Regions from separate parts of the Clostridium taeniosporum genome, predicted to be linked through region 3. Evidence: predicted binding sites of a transcription regulator. Region 3 holds the regulator's gene; each other region holds the start of a gene.
The links. The regulator LexA, encoded in region 3, represses DNA repair genes until DNA is damaged. The targets are predictions, from matches to a motif close to CNAACANNTGTTNG.
Positions count from the first base shown of each region.

Region 1: a site for LexA is predicted at 7,262-7,275, ahead of uvrB (excinuclease ABC subunit UvrB). Genes of this name have one in related genera too.
Region 2: a site for LexA is predicted at 992-1,005, ahead of BGI42_RS02475 (Y-family DNA polymerase). Genes of this name have one in related genera too.

Region 1 covers NZ_CP017253.2:2,990,796-3,001,240, reverse strand. Annotated here, with positions in the region: gene BGI42_RS13510 (transketolase) at 1-120, shown strand, start outside; gene BGI42_RS13505 (transketolase family protein) at 120-1,064, shown strand; gene BGI42_RS13500 (YitT family protein) at 1,734-2,585, shown strand; gene ftsE (cell division ATP-binding protein FtsE) at 2,703-3,389, shown strand; gene ftsX (permease-like cell division protein FtsX) at 3,379-4,275, shown strand; gene BGI42_RS13485 (S41 family peptidase) at 4,462-5,721, shown strand; gene BGI42_RS13480 (PDZ domain-containing protein) at 5,732-7,018, shown strand; gene uvrB (excinuclease ABC subunit UvrB) at 7,295-9,268, shown strand; gene uvrA (excinuclease ABC subunit UvrA) at 9,273-10,445, shown strand, end outside.
Region 2 covers NZ_CP017253.2:486,075-496,519, reverse strand. Annotated here, with positions in the region: gene BGI42_RS02475 (Y-family DNA polymerase) at 1-948, opposite strand, end outside; gene BGI42_RS02470 (hypothetical protein) at 1,136-1,582, opposite strand; gene BGI42_RS02465 (DUF3990 domain-containing protein) at 1,575-2,045, opposite strand; tRNA gene BGI42_RS02460 (tRNA-Trp) at 2,390-2,464, opposite strand; gene BGI42_RS02455 (hypothetical protein) at 2,666-3,106, shown strand; gene BGI42_RS02450 (metal ABC transporter substrate-binding protein) at 3,254-4,120, opposite strand; gene tsaE (tRNA (adenosine(37)-N6)-threonylcarbamoyltransferase complex ATPase subunit type 1 TsaE) at 4,604-5,065, shown strand; gene tsaB (tRNA (adenosine(37)-N6)-threonylcarbamoyltransferase complex dimerization subunit type 1 TsaB) at 5,062-5,772, shown strand; gene rimI (ribosomal protein S18-alanine N-acetyltransferase) at 5,762-6,217, shown strand; gene BGI42_RS02430 (ECF transporter S component) at 6,256-6,846, opposite strand; FMN riboswitch at 7,111-7,228, opposite strand; gene BGI42_RS02425 (hypothetical protein) at 7,518-8,591, opposite strand; gene BGI42_RS02420 (early set domain-containing protein) at 8,619-9,302, opposite strand; gene BGI42_RS02415 (DMT family transporter) at 9,453-10,424, opposite strand.
Region 3 covers NZ_CP017253.2:1,658,718-1,669,162, reverse strand. Annotated here, with positions in the region: gene treP (PTS system trehalose-specific EIIBC component) at 1-971, shown strand, start outside; gene treC (alpha,alpha-phosphotrehalase) at 1,015-2,670, shown strand; gene treR (trehalose operon repressor) at 2,707-3,420, shown strand; gene mutL (DNA mismatch repair endonuclease MutL) at 3,651-5,669, shown strand; gene miaA (tRNA (adenosine(37)-N6)-dimethylallyltransferase MiaA) at 5,672-6,601, shown strand; gene hfq (RNA chaperone Hfq) at 6,650-6,883, shown strand; gene BGI42_RS07730 (methionine gamma-lyase family protein) at 6,959-8,248, shown strand; gene lexA (transcriptional repressor LexA) at 8,361-8,966, opposite strand; gene BGI42_RS07720 (hypothetical protein) at 9,135-9,572, shown strand; gene BGI42_RS07715 (hypothetical protein) at 9,642-10,133, shown strand; gene BGI42_RS07710 (YtxH domain-containing protein) at 10,297-10,445, shown strand, end outside.

The DNA.
Region 1 (10,445 bases), 1.3 Mb from region 3:
TGTAAAACAGTAAAAGGAAAAGGTGTTTCATTTATGGAAAATCAAGCAGGATGGCATGGAACGGCACCTAGCGTAGAACAACGTGATCAAGCATTAAAAGAAATTGGAGGGGAAAACTAATGGGTAATAAAATGGCAACTAGAGAAGCTTATGGTAAGGCATTAGTAAAACTTTCAAACATAAATAAAGATGTTGTAGTATTAGATGCAGATTTATCAAAGTCAACAAAAACAGCAGATTTTAAAGCTGCTTCACCAGAAAGATTTATAAATATGGGAATAGCAGAAGCTAATATGATGGGAGTTGCAGCAGGTCTTTCAACTTGTGGAAAAGTTCCATTTGTTAGTACATTTGCAATGTTTGCAGCAGGTAGAGCATTTGAACAAATTAGAAATTCAATTTGTTATCCAAATCTTAATGTTAAAGTTTGTGCAACTCATGCAGGATTAACAGTAGGAGAAGATGGAGCATCTCACCAATCAGTTGAAGATATTTCATTAATGAGAAGTGTTCCTAACATGACAGTAATAAATCCAGCTGATGGAATTGAAACAGAAGCTGCTATTTTAGCAGTAGCTGAATATAAAGGACCGTGTTATGTAAGACTTGGTAGATTGGCGGTTGAAAGTGTAAATAATAATGCTGATTATAAGTTTGAAATAGGAAAAGGCATAACATTAGCTGAAGGAGTTGATGTTACTATAGTAGCAACAGGAATAATGGTTAAATTAGCATTAGAAGCCAAGGAAGAGTTAGCTAAAGATGGAATAAATGCAAGAGTTATTAATATTCATACTATAAAACCAATAGATTCAGAATTATTAGTAAAAGCAGCTAAAGAAACAGGTGCTATTGTTACTGCAGAAGAACATAGCATAATTGGTGGATTAGGTTCTGCTGTATCAGAAGTATTAGCTGAAGAAATGCCAGTTCCAGTATTAAAAGTTGGAATTCAAGATACATTTGGTGAAAGTGGAAAACCAGAACAATTATTAAAAGCATACGGATTAACAACTGAAAATATAGTTGAAAAGGCTAAAAAGGCAGTATCAATTAAAAGATAATTAAATTTATTACGCATATAAAAATAAATAATAAGTGAAGATGCGACGGATATTTTGTGAAATACAATGACTTGGGTTCTGTTAATGGTTTTGCTATTAGTAGGTTTCAAGGAAGAATTGGTTAAAAAAATAAACTAGAATACTCTTAGTTATTTATTTGAATGTGCCTTATTAGGTAGCAATAGTATTTATTGCTACCTTTTTTTATTCTTTAAGAAACTATATTTTTTAAAATCTGAGGATAACTTAGATTATACTTTTGCTTAAAGGTTAAGAAATAAAACCTAAAGAATAAAAAATTATAGAAATTTTAAAGATTAAAAAGCTTATAAATCTAACTTAGATTAAATATTAGTTAAGATGTGGAGAGTGGAAAGTTGATAATTAGAGGAAAAATTCGTTTATAAAATTTAAAAATATATATTTTTAGAAAATCTTTAAAGTAGAATTTTTTATGTTTACAAGAACTATTGAATGTTTAAGTGTTGATATTAAAAGAAAAAAATGGGAAAATATAGAGTGATTATTACATATTTTGAATAATAAAAGGCAATTGTGGAAATATAAATTTATTAACATACTATAGAAAAATAAAATGCAAAATTTAATAATTTAATAATAGTTAAAATTAATAAAAAATATATTTTCCGGTAAATAGGGGGGATAATTATGAAAAATTTCATGAAAGAGTATGGAATAATAACATTAGGTATAATATTAGTTGCATTAGGAAATGAATATTTCTTTATACCTAATAATCTTGCTGGTGGTGGTGTAACAGGAATAGGTATTATAATAAATAAATATGCACCTAATATGTCAGTAGGAGGTATAACTTTTATATTAAATGCTGTATTGTTAATTGTATCTTTTATATTTATAAATGGGGATTTTGGGGTTAAAACAATATATGCAAGTCTAGGTTTATCAATAATAATGTGGTTTATAGAAAAATTCTTTAATCCAGTAGCGATATCCACAGATTTAATTATAGCTACAGTTTTTGGAACGATAATAGCAGCTATTGGTATGGCCTTAGTATTTAATCAAAATTCCTCTACTGGAGGAACTGATATATTAGCTAAGATACTAAATAAATTTTTAAATTTAGATATAGGAAAATCTTTGTTAATAGTAGATTTTATTATTACATTTGTAGCAGCGTTAGTATTTACTATAGATATAGGGTTGTATTCTATGCTTAGTGTAATAATCTTAGGAACACTTATAGACAAATTTATAGAAGGTTTTAATATATGTAAACAAGTGGTTATTATTAGCGAAAAAAATGATGAAATTAGTAAATATATAATAAAAGTATTAGAGAGAGGATGTACTTTTTTAAAGGGGGTTGGTGGTTTTACTGGAAATGATTCTACAGTTTTATATGCTGTATTAAGTAGGAATCAATTTATAAAGTTAAAAAGATTTATACAAGAAACTGATAAAAGAGCATTTATATCTGTAGGAGAAGTTCATGAAGTTTTAGGAGAAGGTTTTAAAGATATTCAAAAAGATTAAAAATAATAGAAGTTGTATATTTAATAAATTTGTATAACATTAAAAACTCTTCTATGATATAATTACTTTGTAAGTTTTACAGAGAAATTGTATAATTTCATCCAAAGGAGAGTTAATATGATTGAGTTTAAGAATATATCGAAAATATATGATAATAATGTTAAAGCATTAAGTGATGTAAATATAGAAATAAATGCAGGCGAATTTGTTTTCTTGGTAGGACCAAGTGGATCAGGAAAATCAACATTTATAAAAATGATATTGAAAGAAGTAGAACCAACTAATGGTAAGATAATAATAGGAAAGAAGGATTTATCAACTATAACTAGAAGACAAATACCTTATTATAGAAGAAAAATAGGTATGGTGTTTCAGGATTTTAGATTGATACCTAATTTAAATGTATATGAAAATGTTGCCTTTGCTATGAGGGTAGTGGGAGCATCACCAAGAGAAATAAGAAGAAGAGTACCTATGGTATTATCATTAGTGGGTTTATCTCATAAATATAAAATGTTCCCTAACGAATTATCTGGGGGAGAGCAGCAAAGAGTATCTCTTGCAAGAGCATTGGTAAATAATCCATCAGTTTTAATAGCTGATGAACCAACAGGAAATCTAGATCCAGAGACAGCTAGAGAAATAATGGAATTGTTAGATGATATAAATAAATCTGGGACAACTATTTTGATGGCAACTCATGCAAAGGATATAGTTGATTATATGAAAAAGAGAGTTATAGCAATTGATAGAGGAGAAATAGTAAGAGACGAAAAGAGAGGTAAGTATAAAGATGAGAATTAATACAATTACATATTTTATAAAAGATGCATTTACTAGTTTAAAAAGAAATAGAACTATAAGTTTTGCCTCAATACTTACAGTACTTATAACCTTCTTTGTTTTAGGGACATTTATATTATTAGCTGGAAACGTAAATGAAGCTATTAATAGTGTAAAAGATAAGGTTGAGCTTGAAGTATTTCTTAAAGATGATATAAAACTTATTGATCAAAGAGAAATAGAATTAAAGTTGAGAGAATTAGATGGTGTAAAGGATGTTGTATATAAATCAAAAGAAGAGGCTTATAAAAAAGTTAAAGAAACAACAAGTGAACATGAAGGTTTATTACAAGGGTATACTTTAGAACATAATCCATTTCCAGCATCATTTACTGTAAAGCTTGAATCACCTGAATATGCGAATAATATAAGCCAAGCTTTAGAGGGGTTTACAGGAATTGAAAAGATAGATAATCAAAAACAAAAACAGGTTGTTGATGGAATAGTTAAATTTGTAAAAGGTATAAATATAGTTGGTGGAGCATTATTTATAATATTAGTTGGGGTATCTATTTTCTTAATAATGAATACAACAAAATTAACGGTTTATTCAAGAAGAAGAGAAGTTGGAATAATGAAATTTGTAGGAGCTACCGATTGGTTTATAAGATGGCCTTTTATAATAGAAGGTATGGTAATTGGAATTTTAGGTTCTACATTATCATGTGTAATATTATTCTTTGCTTATAAAGGATTATTTAGTTGGATATCATCAATGATGATGTTTGTTACACTTGTACCTCCTATGTACATTTTAAAAGTTATGCTATTGGAATTTGTAATAGGTGGAATTTTAGTTGGTGGAATTGCTAGTGCATCGGCTTTAAGAAAATTCTTAATAGTATAATTTAACATAAATAAGAATAGAATTAGTTTATAAATAGAAATAATGGACCAAGTATTCTTTAGATATTTTTAATTATTAGAATAAATAGAGTATTAATACTTTATTTATTCTAATAATATAAATAAGTAAAATATATTAAAGAGTAGTGGTTTATTATTTTTTTTATACGAAAGGGAGTCTAAAGCGGTGAATTATTTAAAAAGAGATGAGGAAAAGCGTAGAATAAATAAAGTATGGCAAATAATTATAATTACTGCCATGTTAGTTGTTAGTGGTATAGGCTGCGTATTTGTAGGAAATTATTTAGCTACAAAAGGTATAATATTAACTACAGCTTCATCAAAAGTTTCAAGTGAATTAAAACAAATGAAAGATGTGGATAAATATTCAGCATTATTTCAAGTGAGAGAAGCGTTAATATCAAAATTTGATGGTGAAATAGATGATAATGTTTTATTAGAAGGAGCAATTAAAGGTATGACAGCATCTTTAAAAGATCCTTATACAGTATTTATGAATAAAGAAGAGTTTGGTAAATTTATGGAACAAACTACAGGTAGTTTTATGGGAATAGGAGTTCAAGTTGGAGTAAAGAATGATAAAATAACAATTATATCTCCAATAGAAGGATCACCAGCAGCTTCAGCAGGATTACAAGCTGGCGATGTAATACAAAAAGTAAATGATATTGAATTAAATGGAGAAGAACTTGATAAAGCAATATCTATGATTAGTGGAAAAGAAAAAGCAGAAGTGAAATTAACAATTGCTAGAGGAGAAAATGATACATTTGATGTAAATGTAACTAGAGATGTTATAAAGGTACAGTCAATAAGAGGAGAAATGATTAATTCATCTGTTGGATATATACAATTAACTTCTTTTATGGATGAAAATATTACAGATGATTTTAAAAATAAAATAACAGAATTGAAAAACTCAGGAATGAAAGGTTTAATACTAGACTTAAGAGGAAATCCAGGTGGATTACTTTCACAAGCAGTTGGAGTAGCATCTCAATTTATACCACAAGGAAAAATAATAACTTATACTATAGATAAATATAATAATAAAGCAGAATCACCAGCTATTAGTGGAATAGCTGAAGGTTTCCCTTTAGTGTTACTTGTTGATGGAGGAAGTGCAAGTGCATCAGAGGTTGTTACAGGAGCATTAAGAGATTATAAAGCTGCAACTATAGTTGGAACAACTACATTTGGAAAAGGAATAGTTCAACAACCTATAAGATTTTCAAATGACATAGGTGGACTTAAAGTAACAGTTTCAAAATACTATACTCCTAATGGAGAAAACATTCATAAAAAGGGGATACTACCTGATTATGAAGTAAAAATACCTAAAGATTTATTTAAAGAAAAATATGATAGAAACATAGATCCTCAATTTAATAAAGCTTTAGAAGTAATAACGCAGAAGCTTGATTAGGGGGATTAATATGGAATTAATATTTTATACTTTAAGAGGTGTGGCTGGTGCAATAGTAAATCCAGCCTTAATGATTGTACTGGTTTTTTTAGGAATAATATTATATTTAAAAAATAAAAATTTAGTTATTATGCAAAAATTAATCCTAGGGGATAATATAAATACTCCTCTAGAACTTACATTATCGCAAATTGTACTAGGAATATTAGCAGGTTCTATAGGTAGTTTAATATTGAGTGTTTTAGGAATAAGATTTTGGGAAAATTCAGGAATAATATATTTATTTATGATTTCTATAGTTTTAATGTTTATAAAACCTAGATTTATTTGTTTTTCTTATTCAGGAGCATTATTAGGGGCTATTAGCATAATAGTAAAATTATTGTCTAATTTTATTCCTTTATTGAAAAATACTAATATTTTCAATATTGATATAATATATCTTATGACATTTATAGGTGTACTACATATTGTTGAAGGTTTTTTGGTTATGATAGATGGAGATAGAGGATCAATACCTATTTTTAGTAATAAAAATGGAAGAATAATAGGTGGATTTTCTTTTAATAGATATTGGGTTTTATCTATAGCAATATTAATGTTAGCTTTATCAAATAAGGATACAAGCAATTACATAACAACTACTATACAAACTCCTAATGGATGGCCATTCATATCTGGAGAGTTAAGTGATAAATTATTAACTTTAGCTACAATTTCTGTAATGCCACTTTATGCTGTTGTAGGTTATTCATCAATTACATTTACAAAAGGGAAAAAAGAAAAAGTATTACATTCAGGAATCTCTATATTAATTTATGGGATATGTTTAGCAATAGTAGCTCAAATTGCTAGATTTGGTTTGTTATTTAAGGTGTTAGTTATAGTTTTTGCACCTTTTGCTCATGAAATGATGATTAAAGTTCAAAGAAATAATGAAAATAAATATGAACCTAAATTTATGAGTGATGAAGAAGGACTAGTTGTGTTAGAAGTTGTACCTAATGGAATAGCTTACAATTTAGGTATAAAATCAGGAAATAAATTAATTTCAGTAAATAATAATAATGTAAATTGTGAATCGGATGTATTAATTATTTTAAAAGAAAATTTATATAATGCGACTTTTACAATTAAAGATTCAAAGGGTAATATAAAAGATATACCTGTTAAAACTACAAAAGGAAAAAGACTTGGTATGATTTTAGTTCCAAGAGCTATAAAAGAAAAAGATAAAATATGTGTAGAGGAAAATAAGTTTTCTGATATATTAAATAATATAAAAGAAAAACATTAAATATAATATAAATTTAAAGTCAATAATTAAATAAGAATTATTGGCTTTTTTATTGTGTAAAAAAATAACATATAAACTTTATTTTAGATTGATTTATAAAATGTTTATAAGTTGAAAAAACTAATAGGAAATTAGCAATTTAAATTTATAATAAAGAAATCTTAGTGTATTTATAGATAAATTATTAAATGAGTTTATGTTGACTTAGATTATAATGAAAAGTAAAATAGAAATAAGTAAATACGAATGTTTGTTCGCAAAATGAGGTGTTATATTATGGGAGAATTTAAAATACATTCAAAATTTAAACCTACAGGAGATCAACCACAGGCTATTGACAGTATAGTAAAGTCAATTAAAGATAATAATAGATGTCAAACATTACTTGGTGTAACAGGGTCAGGTAAAACATTTACTATGGCTAATATAATAGAAAAATTGCAAAGGCCAACTCTTATTTTAGCTCATAATAAGACTCTTGCAGCACAATTATGTTCTGAATTTAAAGACTTCTTTCCAGATAATATAGTTGAGTACTTTGTATCTTATTATGATTATTATCAACCAGAAGCATATGTACCACAAACTGATACTTTTATTGAAAAAGATGCATCTATAAATGATGAAATAGATAAACTTAGGCATTCAGCTACTTCTGCATTATTTGAGAGAAGAGATGTAATTATAGTTGCATCAGTTTCATGTATATATGGTCTTGGTAATCCAGATGAATATAAGAAGTTAACTATAAGTTTAAGAAAAGGAATGGAAAAAGAGAGAGATGAAATAATAAAAAAGCTTATAGAAATTCAATATGAAAGAAATGATATAGATTTTTCAAGAGGTACATTTAGAGTAAGAGGAGATTTGTTAGATATAATTCCATCATCAACATCAAGCAAAGGAATAAGAATAGAATTTTTTGGTGATGAAATTGATAGGATTAGAGAATTCGATGTATTAACAGGAAAAATAATAGGAGAGAGAAATCATGTTTCAATTTTCCCAGCATCTCACTTTGCAACTTCAAAGGAAACTTTAGAAAGATCGTTATCAGAGATAGAGAGTGAGTTAGAAGATAGATTAAGAGAACTTAATTCTCAAGAAAAGTTATTAGAAGCACAAAGATTAAGACAAAGGACTAATTTTGATATAGAGATGATAAGAGAAATGGGTTATTGTAGTGGAATAGAAAATTATTCAAGGATACTTGATGGAAGGGCGTCTGGAACTCCACCTAAAACATTAATAGATTATTTTCCAGAAGATTTTCTATTATTTATTGATGAAAGTCATGTTACATTGCCACAAGTAAAAGCTATGTATGCAGGGGATAGATCAAGGAAGAATACATTGGTGGATTATGGATTTAGATTACCATGTGCTTATGATAATAGACCATTAAAATTTCAAGAATTTGAGAAAAAAATAAATCAAGTAGTATTTGTTAGTGCAACTCCAGCTCAATATGAGTTAGATAATTCAGATGTTATATCAGAACAGGTTATAAGACCAACAGGATTATTAGATCCAGAAATTATTGTTAAACCAGTAAAAGGTCAAATTGATGATTTATATGCAGAAATTAAGGAAACAATATCAAAAGGATATAGAATATTAATTACGACTTTAACCAAAAGAATGGCCGAGGATTTAACTAAATATATGATAGACCTTGGAATAAAAGCAACATATATGCATTCTGATATTGATACCATTGAAAGAATGAAGATTATTAGAGATTTAAGATTAGGTGAATATGATGTTTTAGTTGGAATAAATCTTTTAAGAGAAGGATTGGATATACCAGAGGTGGCTTTAGTTGCTATATTAGATGCAGATAAAGAAGGATTCTTAAGATCAGAAACATCATTAATTCAGACAATAGGAAGAGCTGCAAGAAATTCAAAAAGTAAAGTAATAATGTATGCAGATAATATTACTAAATCAATGAAAAAAGCAATTAGTGAAACTGAAAGAAGAAGAAAAATACAAACTGAATATAATAAAAAACATGGAATAATTCCACAAACAATTAATAAAGAGGTTAGAGAAGTAATAGAGGCTACAAAGGTTTCAGAAGAAGCTACAGAATATGATGTTAAGGAAACAAAACCTTTAACAAAGAAGGAAAAAGATAAGCTTATAAAAGAATATACAGATGAAATGATGCTTGCAGCTAAAAATCTTCAATTTGAAAGAGCGGCACAATTAAGAGATAAGATAGAAGAATTAAATGGAAAAGAGTGATAAGATGAATGATAAGATAATAATTAAAGGGGCAAAAGTCAATAATTTAAAAAATGTAAGTTTAGAGATACCAAGAGATAAATTAATCGTGTTTACAGGATTATCAGGATCAGGAAAATCATCTTTAGCATTTGATACATTATATGCAGAAGGTCAAAGAAGATATGTAGAGTCACTGTCTTCTTATGCAAGACAATTTTTAGGACAGATGGATAAGCCAGATGTGGAATATATAGAAGGGTTGTCACCAGCTATATCAATAGATCAAAAGACAACAAGTAAAAATCCAAGGTCTACTGTAGGTACTGTAACAGAAATATACGATTATTTAAGATTGTTATATGCAAGAGTAGGTATTCCACATTGTCCTAAGTGTGGAAAAGAAATTGCTAAACAATCTGTGGATCAAATAGTGGATAAAATAATTTCATATGGGGATAAAACAAAAGTTCAAATTTTAGCTCCAATAGTTAGAGGTAGAAAGGGAACTCATGAAAAAATATTAGAAAATATTAAGAAAAATGGATTTATAAGAGCTAGAATTGATGGAGAAATGTATGATTTAACTGAAGAAGAAGTTAAATTAGATAAAAATAAAAAACATAACATTGAGGCTATTATAGATAGAATAGTGATAAAAGAAGATATTGAAAAAAGACTTACTGATTCAGTAGAAATGGCACTTAAACTTGCAGATGGTCTAGTAATAGCTAATATAGTAGGAGACGAAGACATATTATTTAGTGAAAATTTTGCATGTCCAGATTGTAGTATTAGTATAGGTGAATTGGCGCCTAGATTATTTTCATTTAATTCGCCTTTTGGAAAATGTGATTGTTGTGATGGATTAGGAACATTATTTGAATTTGATGAAAATTTAGTTATACCTAATAAAGAGTTAAGCATCATGGGAGGTGCTATAGCAAGTTGGGGAGCAGGAAGATTAAAAGAAGAATCTTGGACATTTGCTATATTAAAAGCATTAGAAAGAGAATTTGGATTACGACTTGATGTACCTATAAAAGATTTAAGCAAAGAAGAAGTAAATTTATTATTGTATGGTACTAATGGAAAAAGAATAAAGGTTGATTATGTAAAAGAAGGGGTAAAAGCTACTTATAATTATTCATATGAAGGAGAAATAAATTCTTTAAAGAGAAGATATAGAGAAACTAAT
Region 2 (10,445 bases), 1.2 Mb from region 3:
TGTACAATTACTTAAAACTTTTTGATGAGAATATTGAACAAAATTATTAGTTTTTATAATTACAGTAACAATAGAACATAAATTTTTGCTTTCTCTAAGCCTTCTAGAAACATTTTCAGTAAGGGAAAGTAATATCTTTAAAGCTTCTTCTATATTATCAATGTCTTTTGAAAGGGTTATAGAATTTCCTATCCCTTTTATTTTTAAAGATTCTGATTCAATTAATTCAGAATTATCTATGCCATTAGCATATTCATATATAACTTTTCCATGTGAATGCATTTTTTCAATTAAAAAATCAACATCCAAATTAGCTAGTTCTCCTATTGTCTTAATATTTAATTTAGCTAATTTTAATTTAGTTGATTTACCAACCATAAATAATTCTCCAACTGGAAGTGGCCACATTTTCTTTTTAATTTCATTTTTAAATAAAGTGTGTACTGAATTTTTAGGTTTAAAATCACTTGCCATTTTAGCTAATAATTTATTGGTGGATATTCCTATATTACAATTAAATCCGAGTTCTGTACTTATTCTTGTTTTTATATTTATAGCCATCTGCTGATAATTGTCTTTATAATGAGTACAATCCATAAAACATTCATCAATACTGTATCTTTCTATCTTAGGAGAATACTCCTTTAATATTTTTATCATTTCATTACTTATCTTAAAATACCAATTATGATTTGGAGGATATATAACTAAATTAGGACATTTCTTTTTAGCTTCATATAAACTTTCACCTGTTTTTACACCTAATTTCTTAACAGGTATTGAAGCTGCTAAAACTACACCATGACGTTTTTCTTCATTTCCACCTATTACAGAATGAATTTTTCTTATATCTATATTGCTACCTTCATTTAAAAGTTTAATTGCTGTCCAAGAAAGATATGCTGAATTAACATCTATATGAAAAATTAATTTATCATTTCTACTCAAAGTGTTCACAACTCCCTAAATTTGTTCTTATCTTAATTTTATACGAACATTAGTTCTGTTGTAAAGTAAAAAAAATTCTTCTTTATAAGGTTTATACAAAATTATTTTTTTATATGACAATCGACCGGTCAATCAATTGATTAAACGAACGATTAATTTTAAAAACTACTTTTATTAATTTATTCTTTTACTCTAATAATCTTCCTTCTAAATATGACCATTTTAAATAATCCGGATTACTATAATAAACTGATGAATTAAAATCTGAAATTTCGTCACTTATAAATGAATTAAATACTTCAAATAAAATATCTACTAAATTATCTTTTTCTGAAATTATACTTAATACTAATCTTTGATATACTTTTCCTATAGATTGAACACTTGGAACATTGTATTTACATAATCCGACTGTATCAAAGTTACCTTCTTGTATATTAAAATACTCTATTATTTCATCTGAAACTTGCTCAAATGATAGACAATGATTAACCTGAGCAATATCTAATTGTCTAGCTAACTCTTTCTTGCCTAATATTTCAACAATTGTTGATCTTCTATTTTTACTTTTCCTACTTATAAATTCTATAAGACAGCATACATAAAACAAATCATTTTTTTGAGTATCATTCATTAATAATCTCACCTCTTTCAAACTTAAGACAATCAAGAGCTTTTAATGTATGAAAACTTATTTGATGTGTTGGATGCTTAAATTTTGCTAACTGCCAAAAAATCTCTTTTGAAATATCACCTGATAAATAATCATTTACAAAATCCCATACTGTATCGTCAGCCATAGGACCTTCCACAATATCATATTCATGTATAAATCCCGCTCTACACTTTGCAATAAAATCTAACCATTTATCATTCATTTCTTCAAATTTTAATATTCTTAAATTACTTTTTTCTACATAAGTGTAGTAATTTATTGTTGGCGTTTTTCTATTTCTTTTTGACCACTTCTCAGCTTGTTCATAATTATTTGTGCAATAAAATCCCCATGAAAAATCTTTAGTGTACTTACTTTTTCTGATTTCAGAGAACTCTACTTTTTCTCCTGAAGCATGATATACTCTCCCTCCTTTATAAATACATTCTACCCCAATATATTACATTTTAATTAAATAATTCTCCTTTAAATGCACTCTGCATTAATGAATTAAAGTTATCCGCCATACTTCTTTTATACTTATTTTCCCCAATATATACTAAATATTATAAACAAATTCTCAAAATTAATATAGTATTACATTCTACATTATTCAATTAAAATTCGCTATTATTTATATTTTAAATGTTCTTAATATGTTTTATAAATAACAAAAAAATCAACAGCTTTAATAACACTGTTGACTAAATAGTATAATTATTCATATCTATATTTCTTTTTTACGCAAAAATAAAAAGCCGTAGCACAACGTGCTACGACCTTTTCTGGCAGGGGCACTAGGATTTGAACCCAGAACCAATGGTTTTGGAGACCACTACTCTACCGTTGAGCCATACCCCTTCACAACGATATTAATTATATAACACAATTATCAAAAAATCAACTATTTTCTACAATAAATCTGTTAATACTCTTTTATTAAAAATAGCTATTTTCTAATACAAATTTAATCATTAGTTTTTTATGTTTATTTTTTACTATTAAGTTTTTTATTTACTTTTCGATTATAATATTTATAAATTACTTTTAAAGGAGATTCTTATGGAAATATATAATAATTTAAACTACAAAAATATAATTAATTCTGATTTTTATAAAAATAATTTATCTGCTTCAGATAATAAAAGTACTGTTAATAATGCTACTGATTCAATTGAAATAAATGAAAAAAATCAAAATGTAATTAATACTAAAAAAGCTTATGATGCTTTTAAAGAAGCTAATCAAGGAGAAGTTGGTGATAACTCCTGTTTATATGCTATAATAAAAGATATGATGAAAGATGATGGAATAGATGTACCAGACTTTACTCCAAACAATACAAAAGCTTTTCTTCCATTCATAGATAAAATGAAAGAGTATGCTAAAAATTTAATGACTGATCCAAATTATCATCATGTAGGAGGAATGCCTCTTACGGATGAATTTTTAGATTTTTGTGATTTATATAAAGAAAAGCTTATTCAATATGATTGCAAATAATAAATATATGCACTAAAAATAAAAGGTTACAACACCATATGCTGTAACCTTTTATTAATAATCAGTAAATTTTCAATAAAATATTATATAACCACTAAATTTATTAATATTCTTTATAGTATTACTATTTAAAAAATCAACTATTTTCTACAATAAATCCGTTAATACTTTTATGTTGTATAATATTAACTCATCAAAAGACATATTCCCGTAATATTTCCAAAGATTAACCACTTTATATTTAGATAAATTCATATTAGTTTGTTCTGTACCATCTTTTAATACTATTAATTTCTTTTCATCTAAATTATTAACTTTTATAAACTCTGATATTTCATAGTTATTTAGTTTCACCACATGTAATCCCAAATCTTTAGTTAAATAATCAAAATTATCGTTTAAAGCTAAAAATGTATAATCTTTTAATGCATTTACTTTTTTATTGTATGGCTCTATTTTATCATTTAATTCTTTTATTGATTTTTGATAATTTTCTTCATAATAATCTCTATTTTTAGGATCTTTATCTTGAATAGCAGCTTTTATATTATATAGAGCTATCTTATATGAATCTATTCCTTCAAAGTAATATGGGTTTTCCTTTGATGATTCATTACCATCATAATTTAAAAGCCTTACACCCCTTGATAAATTAACTATACCTAGGCTTCCTTTTTTTAGTTCATCTATAAAACTATTAGCCCAAGGTTCAAAACTGGTTCCAGAATAAATAAAAATATCCATATTAGAAACATTGTCTATAATCTCTTTATTATACTTAAATTTATTAATATCATTTTCTTCTGTCATCATATATTGAACATTGTGTTTATCATTAACAATTTTTTTCACCATTTTATACTGTGGTTTATTAATAGCCATTATATTTAAATATCTCTCTCTACTTTCTTTTTGTGTATTTTCAGTATTAGCTAATAAAGGATTTGAAAATACTCCTATGCCTATAGAAAATGTAAGAGTTATTATAATCATAATAAAGGTAATCTTTTTCAATTTGATCTCCTCCGAAAATATATAAAATTATCTCCTAATAAAACTCTAGTAATATTATATCAACTAAATACATTATGTGTATATATTTTTATAATAAAATTTATTTACATTTAATTTATCGTGTATTTTATTATATTTTTTAACTTAGGCACATTCAAATAAATAACTAGTCAGTATGCTAGTTTATTTTATGAACTACTTCTTCCTTGGAATCTACTAATAGCACAACTATTAGCCGGTTCCAAGTCATTGTATTTCACAAAATATCCATCGCATCTTTCACTCTTTATTTATTTTCATATGCCTTATATTAATTTATTTACTCTATTATTGCAAATTTAATTGTATTATTCTTATAAATTAATTTTTACTTATAAAATTATAAACTTTGATTTTATAAATAAAATTAGATAAAATAAAAAGATGGCAACAATTATTAATAAAGTATTTTTACTTTAAATGCTAGGGAAAGGAGTTCTTTTTATGGAATTTAATGTTTATAGCATAAATGAAACTACTAATTTAGGTATGAAAATTGGAAAATTGCTTAATTCAGGAGATATAATTTGTCTAACAGGAGATTTAGGCACTGGTAAAACTCATATAACAAAAGGAATTGCTCTTGGTTTAGATATAAAAGAGGATATTACAAGTCCGACATTTACAATTGTAAATGAATATGATGATGGTAGATTAAAATTAAATCATTTTGATGTTTACAGAGTAAATGATCCCGATGAAATATATGCTATCGGTTTTGATGATTACATTTTTTCAGATAGTGTATCTATAATAGAATGGGCAAATTATATTGAAGATATTATTCCTGATGAATTTCTTCATATAAATATAGAAAAAAATTTAGAAAAAGGTGATAATTATAGAAAAATAACATTAACACCTTATGGAAAAAGATATGATTACATAAAGGAGTTGAAAATATGATCGTATTAAGTATAGATTCATCTTCTAAAGTTGCAACTGCTGCTTTACTTAAAGATGATTTATTGCTTGGAGAAGTAACTTTAAATAATAAAAAAGAACATTCTACAATATTAATGACTTTAGTTGAAAATTTATTAGATGGTTGTAATTTAGATATAGATTCAGTTGATGGATTTGTTGTTTCAAAAGGACCTGGTTCTTTTACAGGCTTAAGAATTGGAATGGCTACAATCAAAGGTTTAAGTTTTGGATCAAATAAACCATATGTAAGTGTTTCTAGTCTTGATGCACTTGCTTATAGCATTGCTCCTTTTAATGGAATAATATGTCCAGTTATGGATGCATTAAGAAATAATGTTTATACTGCTTTATATAAATCTTGTAATGGAAAATTAGAACAAATAATGGATTACTCTGCTCTTGATATAACTGAACTAGTTGATATTCTTAATGAAAAAGGAGAAAATGTTATGTTCATTGGAGATGGACTTAATAACACTAAAGAATACATATTAGAAAACTGCAATAATTGCTTCTTCCCTCCAAATCACCTTAACTTAATTAGAGCTTCTTCTTTAGGAGAATTAGGAATGTTAAAACTAAAAAATAGTGAATGTGATGATTCTAACTCTGCTCCATTTTATTTGAAAAAACCTCAAGCTGAGAGAGAATATGAAAAAAGGATGAAGTTAAAAAGTGAAAATTAAAACTAGTTTAATGACTGAAGCTGATATTAATGAAGTTTTAGAAATTAGTTTATTAAGTTTTCCTATCTCTTGGAGTAAAGAATCATATATTCAAGAGTTGGCAAATCCCCTTGCAAATTATATTGTTGCTAAATTAGATAATAAAGTTATTGGATTTGTTGGTACTTGGATAGTAATGGATGAAGCTCATATAACTAATATAGCAGTACATCCTGATTTTAGACAAAAAAATGTTGGCTCAACTTTATTAGATGCATTAATCAAATTAACTAAAGATGTTAATTGCAATGCCTACACTTTAGAAGTAAGAGCTAGTAATATTCCTGCTCAAAAATTATACAAAAAATATGGTTTTGTAGAACAAGGAGTAAGAAAAAATTATTATCAAGATAATAAAGAAGATGCTGTGATTATGTGGCGTATAGATGAAAAAAATAATTCTTAAGCTAAATTTTAGCTTAAGAATTATTTTTTATATTTTAATTACTCAGTTATAGTCTTTGAATTTTTTTCCGGACTTCCAAAATTAGGCTCTGCTTTAAATATAGATACAGATATCTTTTTATATAAAACATATGTTAATAAAGATACTATTATTGCTTTAATACCATTGAAAGGTAATAAACCCACAGTAATATATTTTAATAATTCTGCACTACTCATTTGCATACCATACGCTGGTAAAAGTATATATACATTTGCTATAATTCCTACAATTTCAATAGAAATCCCACCTAAAATCATGCCTAAAATAGCTGATTCTTTAGATTTGTTTCTTTTATAAACAATTCCTGCTGGTAGTATTAAAGATACTCCAACTAAAAAGTTAGCAAGCTCTCCAACAAATCCACTTTGACTTCCCTTGATCAAAAGTATTAATATATTTTTAATTAATTCTATTGTTACACCTGCTAAAGGTCCAAATCCAAATGTTCCTAATAATGCAGGTATATCACTTAAATCAATTTTAAGCCATGGAAATATAGGTATAACAGGAAATTCAAAATACATAAGTATCAATGCTAATGCTGATAATAAGGAAATTTTAATTGTTTTGTTTGTCTTTTTGTTCATTTTATGCCTCCCAAAAGATTATCTCCCTGGTGTAGCTTATTAGATTTAAGGTAACGTTTTAATATTATCCTTTAAAATTTGTAAACAATCTAAGTTGTCCCTAGATTTAATATTTTATTTTTTTAAATAAATATTCTTATGAATTACAATTACATTAACTAATTAAGATATAAACATTTATTTTAAAAAACAAAAAAACTGATGCATAAATACATCAGGGCATATACCAAATTATTAAGAATAAAACGTTCCTAATTCCTAATAGGTTACCTTCTTTCATCCAGACTATACTGTTGGCTTCGGAGTTACACCGAATCTGCTATAATTTTAGCTCGCGGGCTTTACCGCCAGTAGGGATTTACACCCTGCCCTGAAGATATAAATATTAAATTATTTTTACTATATCTTCATTATATATTCTTAAAATAATTTTTACAATAAATTTTTTACATATATACATATTATTTATTAAATTTCTTCATAACTTTTTAAAGAACAAAGTTGCTACCCCACACTTTTTAGTTGAGAATTAATAATTGAAAAACTTAGAGTTATAGTTGAAAATACTAAAGATTTTGTAAAAATATATATTTAAAAAATTCTATACATTCCTCTACACTATTGAAAAAGCCAGTAAAATACTATAAAAGTATTTTACTGGCTTAATATTATTATGCTAACTGTGGAGAAAACATTCCTTTATTATTTTCAATGGTATTCATAGCTTTTGTAACATCATTTCTACAATTTTCATAATTTTCTTTAACAGTATTAGTTACTTCTTCAATACCGTTATATACAGTATTTTTAACATCAGTTGTAGTAGTCTTTACTGTGTTAAATACATTAACGCTTGCTTCTTTTACATCATTTGCAATAAGTTTTACATTTGATATAACTTCTTTTCCTGTAGAAATTATTGCATTAGGTATTTCTTTAGTAACTTCCATAGAATTTCTTAAATCATTAAAATTCTTTACTGCTTCATTATAACTCTTAGACATATCTTCATATCCCTTAACTAGAGTATTTTTAATTCTAACTACAGGATCTTTTATTGAATATATTCCATCTTTAGCAATAGTAAATGTAGCTACTGCCTTCTTTATTATTCCGTTATTAGGATTGTTTGTAACCATTCCTATTTCTGTTATAGCACTTCCAACTTTAACCCCTACTTCTAAAACGTCAGCCCCAACAGAAACTGCTGTCTTACTTCCAATACTAATCATATCAGTAACAGCATTTTTTAGATTTAATGCAGATTCTTTTAATTGGGATGCTGTAGTTGTTACTTGTTTAACTGTACTTGCTATTTGTGCTGATGTTTTATTTATAGTATTAGTTACTGATTTAGAAACATCCATTATAGTTTTACTTATTTTATTTGAAGCATCTACGACACTTTTTGAAACTGAAGTTACAGTATTTTTTACGCTTTCACTTACAGATACGATTGTCTTACTAACATTATTGCCTACTGAAGTCACAGCATTTTTTACTGCACTTGCAGTAGAAGCTAAGCCTTCAAAAAAGTTCCCTATTGAACTTTTTGTAGTATCCTTTGTTTTAGATACTTGATTTTCTGTAGAAGCATTTTTTAATATTGATGCTTTATATTTATCTATATTTATATTGTTTTCATTATTAGATATAGTTTTCTTACTTTTAATTTTATTATTTTTTTGATTTATATTATTTATACTGTTATTAATATTTGTATTAACATTTATAGCTTTTATCATAGTTTATCACTTCACTTTCAGTATATTTTAATTCATTTTACCTTGAGCTGTATAAGAAGTGTTTTCTAATAATCTAACCTGATCTTCTAACACAAATTCACCATCAATAAATAATTTAACTGTCCAAAGTCCACAATTACTTCTATGAGAATTATTTAAATCCATCCAAAACCACATTAATATTGGATCTTTTTCATTTTCTTTAGTAGCAAATAAATTATTTTCTACTACTTGATATAATTCTCCCTTAGGAGTAAACCATGCTGTTGTAACACTATGCAATCCACTTACATTTGTAAATCCAAATCTTGTAACAATTTTTTTATCTAGTAACACATTAAAAATCTTTTTATTTACAGCTTTTTGTTCTTCATTAATGTTACAAGTTACATTATATGAATCAACATGAACAGTATATTGATTATTATTATATAATCTTTGATTGTTATTATTTATTATAATTACAGACCAAAGTTCTTCATTATCATCTGGTAAATATACATTTGCTGACGGATCATTAAGTTTTAATTCATTGTTTATAAGGAATTTGTAATAATGCTCTCCTTCTAAAAGATCACATTTAAAAATCCACTTACTCCCTTCCTTAATCATACTTCCTTGAGCAGGATCATAATTATTAAAGCTTCCTATCACAGCTACACTATTAATTTCTAAATTTCCTTTTTCTTCGTATTCAAAAATTATTTCCATAAATACCTCCTTACCAATATTTTCGTATTTATTTTCTATAAATTTACTATTTTTCGTAATTAAATGATGATTTATGGAATCCAAAAATATAAGAAATATTTTTAGCAATGTATAACTTATTCTATCTTTAAATTAATATGTTAACATTTATTAAATACATTTATTATTGTTTATTCTTTTAGATTTATTAATTAACAATATTTCCTTTTGGTTATAAACTAAAAATATACCTGAACACACTAATATTAGCGATATTAAAATTTTTATATCAAATATATTCTCCTTAAGAAATATAGCTGATAATAACGTTCCAAATATAGGTACTAAAAAATTAAATACTGATATTACCCCGACTTTATTAAATTTTAAAAGTTGTGTCCAAATAGCAAAAGCTGCTGATGACAATAAAGCCATATACATTAGAAGTAGTGTTGAATTTAAAGTAAATCCTTCTAAAGTTCCTCCAAATATAAATCCTAATATGACTAATATAATCCCACCTATAAGCAATTGATATCCAGTAACTATTGAAGCATCTTTATCTTGAGTTATTTTCTTACCATATATTGCTGATGATGCAAAAATTATAGCTGCTAACATTAATGAACCTTCGCCATTTATAGAAAATGATTGTCCCGTAATTGATTGTCCATTTAAATTTACAATTACTACTCCAGTAAACCCTATTATACACCCTATAACTTTATTAAAATTCAATTTATCATTTTTATATATTATATGTGCTAATATTATACTTACAAATGTTCCTGTTCCATTTATTATAGATCCCCTAACTCCTGTTGTATAAGATAATCCAATATAAAAAAATATGTACTGAAAAGCTGTTTGTGTAGAACCTAATAATGCAATTTCCCCAAACTCTTTTAAGGAATAATTAAATATATTCTTTTTATTAATTATTTCTAATAACAATACTAAAATCCCAGCAATAGCAAATCGATATCCTGCAAATATTAATTTTGAAGCTATATCATTTGAACTTATATTAAATAAACTATAACCAACTTTTATAGCAGGATATGCACTTCCCCATAAGATGCAGCATATAATTGCTAATATAACTATATTTTTTCTGCTAGTATAAATTCTTTCCTTATCCATATTTAACTCCCCTATTTAATT
Region 3 (10,445 bases):
TTATTGAAGTATCACAATTTTGGGCAGGAACTCATAGCTTTTTATGGTTAATTGGTGAAGCAATATTCCATTTCTTACCTGTTGGGATTACATGGGCTGTAACTAAGAAAATGGGGACAACTCAAATACTTGGTATAGTACTTGGTATTACATTAGTATCACCACAGCTTTTAAATGCTTATGCAGTTGCTGGAGCTGATACAATTCCATTTTGGGATTTTGGTTTTGCCAAAATAGATATGATTGGTTATCAAGCACAAGTTATACCTGCTATTTTAGCTGGATTCTTGTTAGCATATCTTGAAAAAGGAGTTAGAAAAATAGTTCCTTCTTCAATATCAATGATATTAGTACCATTTTTTGCTTTAGTACCTACTGTTTTAATAGCTCATACAGTTCTTGGACCAATAGGTTGGACTATTGGAGCTTGGGTATCATCAGTGGTTTATGGTGGATTAACTTCATCATTTGGAAGTATATTCGCTGCAATATTTGGATTCCTTTATGCACCACTTGTTATAACTGGATTACATCACATGACTAATGCAATAGACTTACAATTAATGGCTCAATTTCAAGGAACGTCTTTATGGCCAATGATAGCTTTATCTAATATAGCTCAAGGGTCAGCTGTTTTAGCTATGATATATCTTCAAAGAAAAAATGAAGAAGAAAAACAAATAGCAATTCCAGCATGTATATCAGCTTACCTTGGAGTAACTGAACCTGCATTATTTGGTATTAACATAAAATATAGATTCCCATTTATATGCGGAATGGCAGGATCAGCTATAGCAGCTATAATATCTGTTTCAACAGGAGTAATGGCAAACTCTGTAGGAATTGGTGGATTACCTGGTATTTTATCAATTCAGCCACAACACATGCTTATGTTTGCAGTAGCAATGGTTGTTGCTATAGTAGTTCCATTCATATTAACTTTTATAGTTGGAAAGAAAAAACTAGGCTAGTTAAACTAGCAAATAATAATTTTAAATTGGAGGAATTAGCAGTATGCAAGACTTTAAAAAAAGTACTGTCTATCAAATATATCCTAAATCATTTAACGATTCAAACGGAGATGGAATAGGCGATTTAAACGGAGTAATAGAAAAACTAGATTATTTAAAAGAATTAGGGATTGATTATATTTGGCTTACTCCTTTTTATGTATCACCTCAAAATGATAATGGATATGATGTAGCAGATTATTATAATATAGATCCTTTATTTGGAACTAATGAAGATGTTGATAAACTTATTAAAGAATCAGAAAAAAGAAATATTCATATAATGCTTGATATGGTATTTAATCATACTTCAACAGAACATGAATGGTTTAAAAATGCTTTAAGTGGAGATAAAAAATTTAAGGATTTTTATATATTTAAAAAAGGTAACAATGGTAAACCTCCAACTAATTGGGAATCAAAGTTTGGAGGAAATGCCTGGGAATATGTAGATAAATTTGATGAATACTATTTACATCTATTTGATAAAACACAAGGGGATTTAGATTGGACAAATCCAGAAGTTAGAAATGAAATATATAAAATAGTAGACCATTGGATAAAAAAAGGTGTTAAAGGATTTAGATTTGATGTTATAAATTTAATTTCTAAGCCAGAAAAATTTGAAGATGACATTCTTGGAGATGGAAGAAGATTTTATACAGATGGACCTAATATACATAAGTATTTAAAAGAATTAAATAAAAATACTTTTGGAAAACATGACAATATAATAACAGTTGGTGAGATGTCTTCTACAACCATAGATAATTGTATTAAATATTCAAATCCAGAAGAAAAAGAACTATCTATGGTATTTAATTTCCATCATTTAAAAGTAGATTATAATAATGGTGATAAATGGACACTTATGGATTTTGATTTCAAATTACTAAAAAACATTTTTAAAGAATGGCAAGAAGGTATGGAAAAAGGGAATGGATGGAATGCAGTATTTTGGTGTAATCATGATCAGCCAAGAATAATTTCTAGATTTGGAAATACAGATAAATATCATAAAGAAAGCGGAAAAATGCTTGGAACTTGTATTCATCTAATGAGAGGAACACCTTATATTTATCAAGGTGAGGAATTTGGTATGATAAATCCTAACTTTAATTCTATAGATGAATATAGAGATATCGAATCAAAAAACTATTATGATATTTTAAAAGAAAATGGCGTTGATGAAGAAAAAATATATAAAATATTAGCTTCAAAATCAAGAGATAATTCAAGAACACCTATGCAATGGAATGCTGAAAAAAATAGTGGATTTTCAACTGGTTCTCCTTGGATACCTGTAGGAAAATCTTATAAAGAAATAAACGCAGAGAATGCATTAAAAGATGAGGATTCTATATTCTACCATTATAAAAAACTTATACAAATTAGGAAAAAATATGATGTAATTTCTAATGGATCTTTTAAAATGATACTTGAAGAACATGAAAAAGTGTTAGCTTATACAAGAGAATATAAGAATGAAAAATTAATAGTTTTAAATAATTTCTATGGTGAAGAAACTGAAGTGTTATTACCACAAGAATTAATAGGCAATAATAAAATATTAATTTCAAATTACAAAGATAGTATGGATTTAAATAATAAAATTTCACTTAGACCATATGAATCTATTGCTTATATCGTTGAGAATTAAGTCAAAGTTATGTTAAAATATTAATGGTGATAAATAATGGGTAGTAAATATTTTAATATATATAGTGAAATTGCAAATAGAATAGAAAATGGAATATATAAAGCAAATGATGAAATTTCTTCAGAAAGTGATCTTATGAAAGAATATAGTGTTTCTAGAGATACTGCAAGGAAAGCATTAAAATTACTTGAGGAAAACGGATATATACAAAAAATCAAAGGTAGGCGTTCTTTTGTATTAGATATAAATAAATTTGATTTTCCTGTATCAGGTGTAGTTAGTTTCAAAGAAATTGCAGATAAACTAGGACCTAATTCTAAAACTAAGGTTGAAGTTTTGGAATGCATTGAACCAAATGAAAATATTATGAAAAAATTAGAATTAAAATCTGAAGATAAAGTTTGGAAAATAATAAGGTCTAGAAGTATTAAAAATGAAAAAATAATTTTAGATAAAGATTATTTAGTACAAGAATTTGTTGAAAATATTACTGAAGAAATATGTGAAGAATCCATTTATAAGTATATTGAAGATGAATTGGGATTAAAAATAGCTTATGCTAAGAAAGAAATAACTGTTCAATTTGCTACAGAAGAAGATAAAAAGTATTTGAACATGAAAAATTTCAATATGATAGTGGTTGTAAAAAGTTATACTTATTTAGATGATACAAGTCTATTTCAATATACAGAATCTAGACACAGACCGGATAAATTTAAATTTGTAGACTTTGCAAGAAGACGTAAATAAAATTAAAATGATTAGTTAAGTAATACAAGAACTCTTAGGTGTTAATTTCTTTAAAAATACCTAAGGGTTTTTGTATTTGTATATTTAAATTAGATTTGTTATTACTAGTTAAATTGGATATAATACATTTGAAGAAACTTTAAACAAAAGAATTATAAATAAATATGTATTATAATAAATTATATTTTATTTGATTATTAATGTAAATACTTATAAGGGGGGTGCACTATATGAAAAGAATTAATATATTAAATGAAGATACAGCAAATAAAATTGCAGCAGGAGAGGTTGTAGAAAGGCCTGCATCTGTAGTTAAAGAATTAGTAGAAAACGCCATAGATGCAAACTCTGAAAATATATTAATAGAAATAGAAGAGGGTGGAAGTTCTTTAATAAGAATTATAGATGATGGTGATGGAATTTATAAAGAAGATATACATAAAGCTTTCATGCCTCATGCTACAAGTAAAATAAAAGAATCTGAAGATATATATAGTATAAGTACTTTAGGCTTCAGGGGAGAAGCACTACCATCTATTGCATCAGTAGCTAAGGTTAATTTAAAAACCAAACAAGAAGATGAAGAATTTGGTTATGAAATAACAATTGAAGGTGGAAAATTTTCAAAAATTACAGAGTGTGGAATTAATAAAGGAACTATAATAGAAGTAAAAGATTTGTTTTTTAATGTTCCTGCAAGAAAGAAATTTTTAAAAACAACATCTAAAGAATCATCTTTGATTAATGATATTATAACTAGAATAGCTTTATCTAATCCTAATATTAGCTTTAAACTATTTAATAATGGTAAGAAAGTTATTCATACATATGGAAATGGTAATATGAAAGATGTAATAAGAACTATATATGGGAAAAATATAGTTGAAAATGTATTATATTTTGAAAACACATGTGATATAGCTACAATTTATGGTTATGTGGGAAAAGAAGAAATTGCACGAGGTTCTAGAAACAACCAAAGTATTTTTGTAAATAACAGATATATAAAGAATCGAAGTTTAGGAATTGCTGTAGAGCAAGCTTTTAAATCATTCTCCACTATAAATAAGTTTCCTTTTTTTATATTATTCATAGAAATATATCCAGAATATATAGATGTAAATATTCATCCAACTAAATCAGAAGTAAAATTTAATGATGAGAGATTTATATTTAAAAAGATATTTGGTGCTGTTCATGCATCTTTAAAGGAAGAAGTTTTTGATAAATTTTCAATACCTGAAGAAGAGGAAAATAAAGATAAAAATAAAAACTCAAGTTTAAATATAGAAGAAATTACATTTAAAATAGAAGAAGAACAGGAAAAAGTTAAATATAACATTAACAATTTAGCACAAAAGAACATATGTTCTGACAACGGTAATAATAGCATAAATAAGCATATTTATGAACAAAAATCTATTGAAAATACACAAATTAATGAGAATACACCTGAAAGTATAGAAATTCCTATTGATTTAAAAGGTGAAAATATTAAATTAGATGTCCATAGTGATGATAAAAATAATATAAATCTGGTTTATGATAAAAATGAACTTAAATATACTACAATAAATGAAACTGATACTTCATGTGAAAATCTAGATAACAAATATATTAAACATGAAATAAATACTGGAAAAATTGAAAAAGAAGAAAGAAGTCCAAAATTTCCTGCTATAAGAATTATAGGTCAATATAATAAAACTTATATATTAGGGGAATATGTTGGAACTCTTTATATGATAGATCAACATGCAGCTCATGAAAAAATAATGTTTGAAAAATATTTAAATGATATAAACTCAGGAGAAATAATAATTCAGCCTTTAATGATACCAACAGTAATAGATTTAAGCATAGATGATTATTCGTATTTTGAAGAAAATAAGGATGTATTTAAGGAAGCGGGTTTTGCTATTGAAGATTTTGGTGGTACGTCTATTGCATTAAAAGAAGTTCCATATTTTTTAGGGAAACTTAAGCCTAGAAATTTATTCTTAGAAATACTAGATAATCTTAAAAATCTAGGTTCTGGTAAAACTACTGAAGTAAAACATAATGCTATAGCAACTAAAGCTTGTAAAGCAGCTGTAAAAGGAAATGATCCATTAAGTGAATTAGAAATGGTTAAATTAATTGAAGAATTAAGATATATAGATGATCCATTCCATTGTCCTCATGGAAGACCAACCATTATTCAATTTACTAGTACAGATATAGACAAAAAGTTTAGGAGGATTATTTAATAATGAAACAAAAGATTTTAGTTCTTGGAGGACCTACAGCTGTAGGAAAGACAGAACTTTCAATAAAACTTGCTGAAAAATTAAATGGAGAGATAATATCAGCAGATTCAATGCAAATATATGCAAATATGGATATAGGTTCTGCTAAGGTTACAAAAGAAGAGATGAGAGATGTAAAACATCATATGATAGATATCCTTTCACCAGAAGAAGAATTTTCAGTTGCAGATTTTAAAAATAGAGGAGAAAAAGCTTTAAAAGAAATTATAAATAAAAAAAAGCTTCCTATGATAGTTGGAGGTACTGGATTATATATAAATTCTTTAACATGCAATGTTACTTTTACAGAAGCTGAAAAAGATGAAGAATACAGAACTTATTTGGAATCATTAGCAGAGGTAAATGGTAATAACTATATTCATGAAATGCTTAAAGAAATAGATGAAATAAGTTATAAGGAAATACATCCTAATAACAGAAAAAGAGTAATAAGGGCATTAGAAGTATATAAACTTACTGGAAAGCCATTTAGTTCTTATAACGTAGGAAATGACTTTTATAAAACAGATTATGATATACACTATTATGTATTAACTATGGATAGAGAAAAATTATATAATAGAATTAACAAAAGGGTAGACATAATGATAGAAAAAGGACTTATTGATGAATGTATAGAACTAAAAAAACTTGGATATACTGCAAATATGCAATCGATGCAAGGTATAGGCTATAAAGAAATACTTTATTATTTAGATAAAAAAATATCATTAGAAGAAGCTATAAATTTAATAAAGCAAGGTTCAAGGAATTATGCTAAAAGACAATTGACTTGGTTTAGAAGAGATCCTAGATGTATTTTCTTAGATAAAGATCTTTTATCTGATGAGGAAATATTAAGTAAAATTGTTGATGACATAACAAATAACTAGGTTTATAATAATATAAAGAGAATAAAAAATGGAGGTAAATATGGTTTTATGAATAAGCAACAAAATAATCTACAAGACATATTTTTAAACAATGCTAGAAAGAATAAGATACCTGTAACAATATATCTTTCAAATGGCTTTCAATTAAATGGAACTGTAAAAGGGTTTGATAGTTTTACTGTTATTTTAGATTGTGATAATAAACAAATGCTTATATATAAACATTCAATAACTACTGTAACTCCAGCAAAACCAATTTTATTTGTAGATAATGAAAACTAAAATAAATAGGCAATTAATTGCCTATTTATTTTTGAGAAAATATATTTATAACACCTAGGAGGAGAATATATAAAAATGTTAAAAAAAACAGAAGAATTTCTAATCAATAATTATAATGTTCGTGAGGAAGCATTTAAATTATATAAACAAGCTCTAAAAGAAACAGAATATATTTTTAAAGAGTATGATGAAATAAGAGAATTTAATCAACTTAAAGTACTAAAAGCATTTCAAGAAGAGAGAATAAGTGAATCACATTTTACTAATACCACCGGATACGGACTTGATGACTTTGGAAGAGATACTTTAGATAGAGTATATGCTAAAATATTTCAAGCAGAAGCTGGATTGGTTAGACATAATTTTGTAAGTGGTACTCACGCTATTGGTGCTGCTATAATGGGAAATGTAAGACCTGGTGATAAAATACTTTGTGCTTCTGGAATGCCTTATGATACACTTTTAGGGGTATTAGGACTTGCTAATAAAAAAACTAAAGGTTCTTTAGATGAATATAATGTAAAAACAGATGTTATTGATTTAGATAAAAATGGGAAATTCCAATTTGATAAAATCAAAGAAGTTTTAAAAAATGATAATGATATAAAATTAATACACATTCAAAGAAGTACAGGATATGCTTCAAGAAAATCTTTTTTAATTTCAGAAATTGAAGAAGTAATAAAATGTATAAGAGAAGTAAGAGATGACGTTTTAATATTTGTAGATAATTGTTATGGAGAATTTATAGAAACTATTGAACCAACAGAAGTAGGGGCAGATCTTATGGCCGGATCTCTTATGAAAAATATAGGTGGAGGTATTTCTCCAGGTGGTGGATACATAGTAGGTAAAAAAGAATATGTTGAACAAGCATCTTATAGATTTACTGTACCCGGAATAGGTGGGGAATATGGAGCTACTTATGGTCTTATGAGGAGCTTGTATCAAGGTTTATTTTCAGCACCACATGTCTCTATTGAAGCTGTAAAAACAGCTATATTCTGTGCAAAAACTATGGAACTTGCTGGATTTAAAGGATTCCCAGCATCAACTGATAAAAGAACAGATATAATACAAGCTATAGAATTTGGAGATCCAAAGAAATTAATTCAATTTTGTAATGGAATTCAGGCAGCCTCACCAATTGATGCTTTTGCTGTATGTGAACCTTGGGCTATGCCAGGGTATGATAATGAAATAATAATGGCTGCAGGAGCATTTATATCTGGTTCAACAATAGAATTATCTGCAGATGGTCCAATAAGGGAACCTTATATTGCATATATGCAGGGTGGATTAAACTTTGATCATGGTAAAATAGGAATTTTGATAGCTTTGAGTAGAGTATTAGAGATAAAATAAGTATCTATTAATTAATAAAAGATATTTTAACAATAAAACAAGCTGAAATATTAAATTTTACTTATATTTCAGCTTGTTTTATTAAACCTTTAATCAATTTTTTTTATTTTTATTAATAAGCTCTAAATATTCCTACTAATTTACCTAAAATAGAACAATCATCAACTATTATAGGATCCATAGAGTCATTTTCAGGTTGTAATCTTATATGATCTTTTTCTCTAAAAAATCTTTTTATTGTTGCTTCTTCATCTATTAATGCAACAACTATATCTCCATTTAATGCAGTTTGACAGCTTTCAATAATTGCTAAGTCATTATCTCGTATTCCTGCATTAACCATACTTTCGCCAGATACTCTCAACATGAACAGCTCATTATCATGTTTTATGTAATCAAGAGGTATAGGAAAAGAATCTTCTATATTTTCACTTGCAAGTATAGGCATCCCAGCAGTAATTTTACCTACTATAGGAATATTTATCATTTCTTTTTTTTCACTATCACTTTTAACAATTTCTAATGCTCTTGGTTTTGTTGGATCTCTTCTAATTAGACCTTTCTTTTCCAGTCTCTTTAAATGACCATGTACCGTAGAAGTTGATCTTAATGAAACGGCCTCACATATTTCTCTTACTGAAGGTGGATATCCCTTATTTTCTATATATACTTTTAAAAATTCATATATTTCTGTTTGTCTATCTTTGCTTTCTATCATTGATATTACACCTCTCTATCCTATAGTTATTATAACATAGGTTTTATAATATAACAAACTTATGTTCTGTATGTTCTAATTGTTATATTTATAAATTTTATTTGATTTAAATTCCTGGTTTTGATATAATATAATGACAATTTCATAATAGAAATGAGGGTGCTTAATATGAAAAATAAATATACTGATGATGATTATTGCGATATATATGAAAATAAAATATGTGATAACTGTGGTAAATGTTTAGAAATAGATGGAGTAGATATTAAAGCTATAAAAATAGAAGATATTGCAAAAACAAAAGATGAAAACAAATTATTGGAGAAAGAATTTGTTAATAATTTAAAATCATCTCTTAGTGAAGAACAATTAGAAGAAATGGAAGAACGTAACTTAGATTTAAAAGACGCTTATTCTAAATTTATATCATCTAATGGATTAAATTCAGAAGAGTTTAGTATTAATAATAATGAAGAAGTAGAATATGAAGATGCTTTTGATCATATTGAATACTTAGATGATAATGAATTATTTAATGATGATAATATAGAAGAACTCACAGAAGAAATATATCCTGGAGTAAGAAAATTTAAAAACAAAGCATAAATATGAATATATAGGCCTTTTTAACACAAACTATTAATGAAATAGTTGTGAAAAAGAGGTGTAATTTATATGAAAAATAGATTCATTTTAACATTATTAGCAATGACATTTTTATCCACATCAATGTTTATGATTGGATGTAATAACTTAAATAACGGAGCATCAAATAATACTTATAAAAATGCTTCAAGTAAAATAAACGAAGGAATTAATGAAGTTGGTCAAGAATTCCATTTTGATACAGCTAAATTTATAGATAATTTAAAAAATTCAGGATATGATATTACTAATTATTCAGTGGAAGATAATTTATCTAGATCAACAATAGCAACTTCTTATAGTATTGGAAATGATAAAGTATATGTATATCAATATAATAACCGCAATAGTTTACATGAAGATATAATCACACTTTCTCAATCAAAAAAAATTGGAATAGAAGATGAATTTTCTAGTATATCCCATTATTATAAGCAAGGGAAATTACTTATACGATATGAAGGAAACGATGCTGATAATTTAAATTACTTTAATAAATCATTTGGAACATTGTTTATATAAATATCTAAAAGATAAAATAACTTATGTTTAAAGTTATTTTATCTTTTTTATTGTTTACTTTACATAATATTTATTATGGTTAAAATGTATGTTAAATGAATATATTAAGTTGTTTTTGGCAAACTAAATTAGAAAGATTAATTAGAAATGAGGTGTAAAATTTATGAAAAGAAAATCAATTTTAGCGTTATTATTATCTACATTAATCTCATGTTCAATGTTTGTAGGATGTGGACCTAATAATACTTCTGATAATGTTAATAATAACGAAAAAAATAACATGGAAGAAACAGGAGAAAATGTTAAAGAGGA